2 regions of the Rhizobium sp. T1470 genome follow, and region 2 is predicted to be linked to the other one. Evidence: predicted binding sites of a transcription regulator. Region 2 holds the regulator's gene; the other holds the start of a gene.
The links. The regulator LexA, encoded in region 2, represses DNA repair genes until DNA is damaged. The targets are predictions, from matches to a motif close to TGTTCNNNNTGTGTTCNG.
Positions count from the first base shown of each region.

Region 1: a site for LexA is predicted at 1,858-1,875, ahead of WGT02_RS00250 (helicase-related protein). Genes of this name have one in related genera too.

Region 1 covers NZ_CP148091.1:43,866-48,526, reverse strand. Annotated here, with positions in the region: gene WGT02_RS00250 (helicase-related protein) at 1-1,698, opposite strand, end outside; gene WGT02_RS00245 (DUF3309 domain-containing protein) at 2,213-2,362, shown strand; gene WGT02_RS00240 (IS630 family transposase) at 2,341-3,456, opposite strand; gene WGT02_RS00235 (LexA family transcriptional regulator) at 3,485-3,769, shown strand; partial or broken gene WGT02_RS00230 (3-methyl-2-oxobutanoate hydroxymethyltransferase) at 3,849-3,962, opposite strand; gene WGT02_RS00225 (YMGG-like glycine zipper-containing protein) at 3,931-4,146, shown strand; gene WGT02_RS00220 (IS4 family transposase) at 4,225-4,661, opposite strand, start outside.
Region 2 covers NZ_CP148091.1:2,192,480-2,197,140, reverse strand. Annotated here, with positions in the region: gene kdsA (3-deoxy-8-phosphooctulonate synthase) at 1-793, opposite strand, end outside; gene WGT02_RS11080 (VOC family protein) at 790-1,674, opposite strand; gene lexA (transcriptional repressor LexA) at 1,874-2,590, shown strand; gene WGT02_RS11070 (hypothetical protein) at 3,468-3,761, shown strand; gene gltA (citrate synthase) at 3,886-4,661, shown strand, end outside.

The sequences.
Region 1 (4,661 bases), 2.1 Mb from region 2:
GATCGAACCGTCGGAGCCGATCGCGAGATCGCCATTGCCGGCCGCATGGAGGCGAGCAGCACGTGCCTCGAATTCCAGAGCGAGCGCCTTTTGCGAAGCAGACTGAACAGCCTTAGCGTCCGGTCCATCCGCTCCCGAAATGGGCGTGAACCGGAATCCCGACAGTTGCCCCACATGATGTCCTTCAACGAAGACATCGCCATTTACACTGATTTCAGCTTCCAGCATCGCATTCTCTCTCAGGCGCTTCATGAGCACAGATGTCCTGCGATCAACAAAGCGTTTCGTCAACCTTTCATGTAACGCATCGGACAATCGATCTTCGATTTCCCGCGTCTTTTCCTGCCAGTGTGTCGGATCGGCAAGCCAATTGGGCCGATTCGACACATAGGTCCAAGTCCTTATCTGCGCGATTCGCGCCGAAAGCGTGTCAATTTCACCGTCTGTTCGATCCGCACGATGTACCTGCTCGGCAAGGAAGTCCTCGTTTACCGTGCCATAGCGCACGAGATCGGAAAAGAGGGTGGAGATGAGATCGGCGTGTTGGGCCGGGGCAATGCGCCGGTAGTCCGGCAGCGCGCACGCCTCCCACAACTTCTCGACCCGCGCCGGATTGTCAGCAAGGTCAATGATTTCCGGGTAACGCGACAGGTGTTCCAGCGCTTGCTGGTCGACGGCGGGCAGAGCGCGTGTCAGGCCGGAAACGGTAGGGCCGGTTTCAAGGCTCGCCCGCAGCGCATGAATGGAAGCGAAATCGAGGTTCTTTGTGCGCCACTGCAGCACTTTTACATTGTCGAACTCATGACCTTCGATGCGTTCGACCAATTCCTCATCAAAAGGATCCACTTGGCCGGTGACGCCAAATGTTCCGTCGCGAACATGGCGGCCTGCGCGACCGGCAATCTGCCCGAGTTCGGCAGGGTTGAGGTTGCGGAACTGATAGCCGTCGAATTTGCGATCCTGCGCGAAGGCGACATGATCGACATCGAGATTGAGACCCATGCCGATCGCATCCGTCGCGACCAGATATTCCACATCCCCGGCCTGATAAAGCGCCACCTGCGCATTGCGGGTGCGCGGACTGAGGGCTCCAAGAACCACGGCCGCCCCGCCACGCTGTCTGCGGATCAACTCAGCGATCGCATAGACTTCGTCCGCAGAGAAAGCGACAATTGCCGAGCGCTGCGGCAGGCGGGTGGTCTTCTTCTGTCCAGCGTAGAACAGGTGAGAAAGCCGGGGTCGCTCGACCACGGTGATTCCGGGGAGAAGTTGTTGCAGAATTGGGCGCATCGTGCCGGCGCCGAGCAACAGCGTTTCGTCGCGGCCACGCAGATGCAGGATACGGTCCGTGAAGATGTGCCCGCGCTCCAGATCGCCGGCAAGCTGAACTTCATCGATGGCGACGAAAGCTGCCTTGGTCTCGCGCGGCATTGCCTCGACGGTACAGACCGAAAAGCGGGCGTTGGGAGGCGATATCTTCTCCTCGCCCGTTACCAGCGCAACATTCTGGATTCCGACCTTTTCGGCGACGCGTGTGTAGACCTCGCGTGCCAGCAGCCGCAACGGCAGCCCGATCACGCCGGTGCCGTGGGCAACCATGCGCTCGATGGCATAATGCGTCTTGCCGGTATTTGTTGGCCCGAGCACCGCGGTTACTCCGCGCCCACTCAGTATCATCGGCTGCGATGTCAGTGTCATGGTCCTGGCAGATGAGGCGGGGGTGCCCCAGATCAAGTCAGCTCCTCTCCGAAGCACACAACACATGGACAGCCGTTGTCTCAAACGCAAGGGCTGATTTGAATTTACTCCGCGGTTTTCTATTGCGCGAATAGCTTGCAGATTGCTCGTTTTCCGATTCGGAACAGCTTGAGAACGAATCGGAGACGAATCGCTGACTCCGGCTGATTCAGTGTTTGTTCACGGCTAAGTATTGATTTTGAATCGCTTTTTACCACAAGATGCTGAATCGTGAAATTCGCGTCATACGCGTGGGCGGGTTGGATTCGGCTTGTTAACCGCTTTTACCGGAAATTGCCGGGCGACTTCTGGCTGAGGCTTTTCGCGTTGGTGTTGCGTTACGCGGAGAGACCGAAAATCAGGCTTGATCGGGTGGTTTTACCGTCAAAGCGGAAGATTTGATACGTATGGAACAAAAATCAGTGATGCGTGTTTCTCGTCCATTCCGAGTGCAATGAGGTCGAGGACTTGAACCATGCTTGGCACGATCCTTCTCATCATCCTTATTCTGCTTTTGATCGGCGCCTTACCAAATTGGGGTTATAGCCGTGGATGGGGCTATGGACCTTCCGGCGGTTTGGGACTAGTGCCGCGCCACAGAGATTATGACTCTTTGACGGGGTAAGCTTTGCGGAGCTTTTGGCGGGCTTTTTCGGTTGTGAACATCCATTGGATCTTTGCGCCATTAGCGTTGCGTTGCTGCTCCCAGGCTGCGACTTCGGCGATTATGGTGTCTTTATTGTCGATACGACGGTCGAGGCATTGGCTGCGCAGGACACCGATCTCGATCTCGACCATGTTGAGCCAACTGGCGTGCTTGGGCGTGTGGTGGAACTCCAGTCGCTTCAGCACCCTTCGAGCCTCCGGGGCTGGAAATGCGTCGTAAAGCGCCCCGGCGGAATGGGTGGAGAGGTTGTCCATCACCACGCGGATGATCGGGGCGTCGGGATAATCGACGTCGACCAGTTCGCGCATGCACTGGGCGAAGTCTTGGTTGGTTCGCCGATCGGTGACCTTCACCCTGCGCCAGGGCTGGTGGGCGTCCATGAAGACAAACAGATTGACCGTGCCGTTTCGGCGATACTCGCAGTCGTAGCGTTCAAGCTGGCCAGGCTTGGCCGCAATGGGCTCGCGCACTTCGCCGATGAGTTGGGTCGGGCTCTCGTCGAAGCAGACCACGGGCCTTTGTGGATCAGGCGTCTCTGCGTAGAGGTCGAGAACATCCTCCATGCGCGCGACGTATTCCCCATCGAGCTTTGGGATGCACCACATGTCTTTGCGCCAAGGTTTGAGATGATTCTCAGCCAGCCGGCGACGTACGGTCTCCGAGGACAACTCGTCATGATCGGTGAGTCGGACCATCTCATCGGCCAGAAGCTCCAGGGTCCAGCGGGCTCGCCCGGGCGGCGGCTTTGAGCAGGCGGTCGCCACCAACAGCGCCTCCTCCTTGCTCGATAGCTTGCGCTCAACACCCGGGCGCGGTTCTTCACTGAGCGCGCCTTCCAGATTGGCTTCCACAAACCGGCGCTTGGTCCGGTAAATCGTCGATCCGCTGACGTTCAAGGTTGCCGCGATCACCTCGTCGCTGAAGCCTTCGTCCGCCGCCACCAGGATCTGGGCGCGCTTGATCTTGCGCGACGCATGGCGTCCCCCGCTCAACAAAACGGCCAGTTGATCACGTTCCGATTGGCTAAGCTCTACGTGAAACTTTATATTCATCGACACCTCCTTCAGCGCGGAGACGCAGATGAATCCGAAAATGAGTCCCTCACTTGACCCGCAAGCCGCAACGGCAAGACATGGCCTTACGCAAGTCCAAGGCCAGTACCTGGCCTTCATCTACGCCTACAGCCGCATCTTCAAACAGCCTCCGGCCGAAGCCGACATGCGTCGCCACTTCGCCGTTACGGCTCCGTCTGTTCACCAGATGGTGCTGACCCTCGAGAAGGCAGGATTTATATCCCGCGTGCCAGGCGCAGCACGCAGCATCCAACTTCTCATCCCACCAGAAGACTTGCCCATTCTACGATAACCCAACCCGTCATAATCTCTGTGGCGCGGTACTAGAGGAAGGATGGGCGGTTCATGCGCGGCGATCAGAAGTCCGGCAATTAGAGTCGGGACAGAAACCTCTCCAACTCCTCGGCATCAACAGGCACGCGATGACGTTCCTCGGGATAGGCGCCGCTTGCGATGTCGGCGGCGTATTCGCGGAATGCCGCGATCGGTGCAGGCAGCGGCGCCATTATTGGTGGTGCTGTTAGCCACAGCTGGGGCGGCGCAGCAATCGGTGCCGTAGCCGGTGGTCTCGCTGGCGCATTGATCGGCCAGTCCGTTGAGCGTCGTGGCTACTGCGTCTACAGGGACCGATACGGCCGCCGCTACGAAGCACGTTGCCCGCGCTACTAGGGCGGGGCCGACTGAGGTAGCTTGCGACCTAACTTCGTTACCTTAAGAAAAAAGCGCCGACCTGATCGGTAATGCAGTTCACTTAGGTTTGCTTACGGCTCTTATCGGGTATCTGGCAGGCAGTTTTTTGACGACACGGGGGCATGATCGCCCCCGTTTTTCTGTCAGCAGCAAGTCTGCCAATCTGTTTCTCAATCTGGTGAGGTGGGCGGGGATTTTGCCGGGTGCTTCGATCGCCATCCATCCCCATTCGTGACGCAGGTAATGCAGGGCTGTGATAAAGCTTAGTCGGGTTGGCTCGACTTGGGCTTCGGTCGCGACCTCTGCCATTTCGAGCCGCACCAGATTGTAGGCCAGCAACGCGCCCCAGACCTCCTGATAGACAGTCTCCGGCGTGCCGCTTCGCAGGGTCAGTTCGCTACCGAGAAGCTCCTGCTTGAGTTCGCGATAACTTGTCTCGATGCGCCATCGCTCTTCATACTGATGGACGATTTCGCTTGCCGGATAAGTTTGTC
Region 2 (4,661 bases):
GCATATCCTTCAGGTGAACCATGTTCGGCCCGTCGGACGGCGCATTGTCAGGGTCTTCGTGCGTTTCGATGAAGACGCCGGCGACGCCAACGGCAACGGCTGCCCGTGCCAGCGTCTCCACGAATTCGCGCTGGCCGCCGGTTGAGCCGCCCTGCCCGCCTGGCTGCTGCACCGAATGCGTGGCGTCAAAGATCACGGGAGCGCCCATCGCCGCCATGATCGGCAGCGAACGCATGTCCGAAACCAGCGTGTTGTAGCCGAAGGAGGCGCCACGCTCGCACAGCAGGATATTGGGGTTGCCGGTCGAGTTCAGCTTGTTGAGGACATTCTTCATGTCCCAAGGAGCAAGGAACTGGCCCTTCTTGACGTTGATGGTGCGGCCGGTCTTGGCGGCAGCGACCAGCAGGTCGGTCTGGCGGCTGAGGAAGGCCGGGATCTGCAGGATGTCGACGACGGTCGCCACCTCGGCGCACTGCTCCTCGGTGTGGATGTCAGTCAGGACCGGAAAGCCGTATTCCTTCTTGAGGTCTGCAAAGACCTCAAGCGCCGTTTCGAGGCCGATCCCACGCTGAGCCGACAGCGAGGTGCGGTTCGCCTTGTCGAAGGAGGACTTGTAGACGAGGCCGAGACCAAGCTTGTCGCAGAGTTCCTTTAGCACGCCCGCGACCATGAAGGCATGGTCACGGCTCTCCATCTGGCAGGGCCCAGCAATCAGCGACAGCTTGCCGGCATTGGAAAAGGTGACGCAGCCGGCGCCTTCGCCAACCACGACTTCGGACTTTGTCTGGCTCATCGTTTCTCCTCAAAGGCGAAGAGCGCGCCCTGCCCGGGAGCCGCCTTCACCAGAATTCGATTGTTTTTGCGCGTGTAGGTCATCCCGTTAGCAGCCAAATGCGCTTCTGTCACGGCGAGCTCGCCAACCTTGAAGACGATGGCGATGCCGCGCAAGCCGCGATCGGTGGACGCTGCAGGAAGGTCGAAATATGCATACAATCCATCGGGGGATAGAACGCTGATCCTGGCATTCGGAGCGGCGACGCTCACGCCGAAGGCGTCGTTGACAATCCCCGGGCCGTGCGCCGCTGCGCGCACGAATGATCCGAACGCCTTCGGATCTGGCGAAACCAGAGCGATCTCTGCGATCCCATGGACGCCGTTCGCGTGCACTTGCAGCGCTTTTCGATCGGCCGGCAGCGGATTGACGCGTTGACACGTGAAAAAGAAGAAATCCGGAGCCCGCAGATCCACCGCGAAAGCGAGCTTGAACGCGGCTGTGGCCTCCGAGCCATCGGGCATCTTCATCGGTCGCTCGAACTGTAGCATCTCGCCGCCATTGATCCTTTCGGAAAGGAACCGGGCGTGGTCGCGATCGGCATCTGCGGTCGCGAAGACCACGGCAGAGAATCCATCGTCCCCGCATCGAAACCGAAAGGCGCGGTCACGCGCGGTGAAGACATTCCCTTTCTTCGCCGACGCCTCGTGCAGTTCCGCGCTGGCGACCCCCAGGGGCTCTAGGTAAGTTTCGTCGGAGAAGAATATGCAGGCGTTCTCTGTTCCAAACGGATGCCGGGCATCGGGCGCGATGGTGAACCCAAGTTTTCCGAGACGTTCGCGCGCGAGTCCAATATTGGAGACCGGCAGCACGATGTGGTCCAGCGGATGTGCTTCGCTCATAGCAAACTCTCCGGAATTTGCGAAGATGTGCGCCGGGTCGCAGGACAATGCAACCCCCTTCGGCGCTTTCAGTCAAATGAACTGAGAAAACTGAACAAGTTGCGGGCAAGTTTTACGAAAATTTAGGCACTTGCGGAACACATATGGAACATATAGTGTCTGTTCTGGCTTTGTTTCACGACTCTGGGGTTCAACTTCGATGCTGACGCGTAAACAACAGGAGCTTCTTCTCTTCATTCACGAGCGAATGAAGGAGTCCGGTGTCCCCCCTTCTTTCGATGAAATGAAAGATGCCTTGGACCTCGCGTCGAAGTCAGGCATTCACCGGCTGATTACAGCGCTCGAAGAACGTGGCTTCATTCGCCGACTGCCGAATCGGGCCCGCGCCCTGGAGGTCATCAAGCTTCCGGAGGCATATAACCCGAGCTTGCAACCACGCCGCGGCTTTTCGCCGAGCGTCATCGAAGGCAGCCTCGGCAAACCGCAGCTTGTTGCGCCGCCGAAGCCGGCAGCACATGCCGACAACGGCAATTCCGCCTCGGTACCGGTTATGGGACGGATCGCCGCCGGCGTGCCGATTTCGGCAATCCAGAACAATACTCACGACATCACCGTTCCGGCCGACATGCTTGGCCCGGGCGAGCACTATGCGCTTGAGGTCAAGGGCGACTCGATGATCGAAGCCGGCATTTTCGATGGCGACACGGTGATCATTCGCAATGGCAGCACCGCAAATCCCGGCGACATCGTTGTCGCGCTCGTCGATGACGAAGAAGCGACCCTCAAGCGCTTCCGCCGGAAGGGCGCCTCCATTGCGCTCGAGGCCGCGAACCCGGCTTATGAAACGCGTATTTTTGGACCCGACCGCGTCAAGGTTCAGGGCAAGCTCGTCGGGCTCATTCGTCGTTATCATTGACGACAGGCGGCTCACCGTCAAACGTGCCGCTTCGCCAGTTGTATGCCCAATGCCGCATCCAGGGGCGGTCAAGCGTGGTAGTAGGCGGTGACACGATGGTGTTCCCTGTTCGTCTTTGCGTATCTCGGCGGCGCCAGAGCCGCGACGCAGGATTTCTCCGGTGAATAGCAGTGCGTCCGGCCGGCATTCGGTCGCACGCAGGCGAGCGGGCGTCACGACGATATCGGCGGTATCGCGCGCAGCGCCGAAGTAAGCAGGGTTTTCGACGATTGTCAGAACGTAGCTGCTATCGTGCGTGGCGGTGCACCAGGCGTTTTCAGGGAAACAAGGCGGTCTTCAGCGCCCGTCGCAGAGGCCTGCCGCAACGTATTGCGGGCATTGCGCAATTCCTTAGCCGAGAGTCTTTGAGCTTGGCCTTCGCTGTCCGCCGCCGGACAGGGGTGATATTGCGTCGCCGAGGTGGAATTGATGCAGTGCCAGCGGTCACGGCGATCCCCTTCCCGACGCTCAACGCAGCCCGTGATCGTCGTGATTATACGCGCGTCCAATATGACGGTCGCCCTACTCCGTGCTTCGAACTGGGCGGAAAGCATTCCCACGACACCAATACGCCCGCCAGCGCAAGATTTCGGATCAGTCGGCGGCGCCCCGGGGACTGCGGCCGGTGCAATCAGGGCGAACGCAACAAACCATGCCCCCAGGCGGATCATTGGCGGGTCACTTGCGAGCTCAAACCAGAGGACGGCGTCGGCCCGAGGAAGACCGGAGAAAATACGAAGAACCGCCCATGATCCATCTCCGTCGCCACAGCGCGACGAAAACACGAAGAGCAGCCGGGCGGCGCGGTCGTAAACCACGTTGCCCAGGAGACGAGTGATTGCGTGCTGAAGGCGCGCGGAGGCTTCTAAGCAGATTGAGCCCGAAGAAAAGAACGCTCTGCCATGCGAGCAAGCGCATCCGCGCCGAGGGGCCTGCCTCACAAAGTGGCTTCAACCCCGGCATGCATCTGCGCCCAAAAACAGCCGCCCTTGCAACCACAATGCAAGTTCTTCAGGCTTCAGGCAACAATAATCGATTGAAATCCGAAGGAGAATCGGAAGCCAGAAAAGCCAAGGATAATCATCAGCTTCTGCTATGCGCAGGGCTCATCGCAGGAGTGCCCAAAAGTTGATACTGCGATGCACAAAATGGCGTCACGGGAACTTGGCATTAGGCGCGCGATCATATAGCTATCGTCGACGACGCTTAACCCTATGGCGCTTTTATGGCGCCAACCGCCAGTTTGGAGGATCAGAATGACGGAACAAAGCGCAACACTGAAAATCGGTGATAAATCAGTCGATCTCGCCGTCAAGAGCGGCACGATCGGCCCTGACGTCATTGATATCGGCGCCCTGTACAAGCACACGGCTTCCTTCACGTACGATCCTGGTTTTACCTCGACCGCATCCTGTGAATCGAAAATCACCTACATCGATGGTGATGCCGGCGTACTGCTACATCGCGGTTATCCGATCGAGCAACTTGCCGAGCATGGCGACTTCCTCGAGGTCTGCTACCTGCTCCTCTATGGCGAACTGCCGACCGCTGCGCAGAAGAAGGATTTCGACTATCGCGTCACGCATCACACGATGGTGCATGAGCAGATGAGCCGGTTCTTCACGGGCTTCCGCCGCGATGCGCATCCGATGGCCGTCATGTGCGGCTGCGTCGGTGCATTGTCGGCCTTCTACCACGACTCCACCGACATCACGGATCCGCATCAGCGCATGGTCGCAAGCCTGCGCATGATCGCCAAGATGCCGACACTTGCGGCCATGGCCTACAAGTATCACGTCGGCCAGCCCTTCGTTTACCCGAAGAACGATCTCGACTACGCCTCGAACTTCCTGCGCATGTGCTTTGCTGTTCCGTGCGAAGAATATGTCGTCAATCCGGTGCTGTCCCGCGCCATGGACCGCATCTTCATCCTGCACGCCGACCACGAGCAGAATGCATCGACCTCGACGGTCCGCCTCGCCGGCTCATCGGGCGCAAACCCGTTCGCCTGCATCGCCGCCGGCATTGCCTG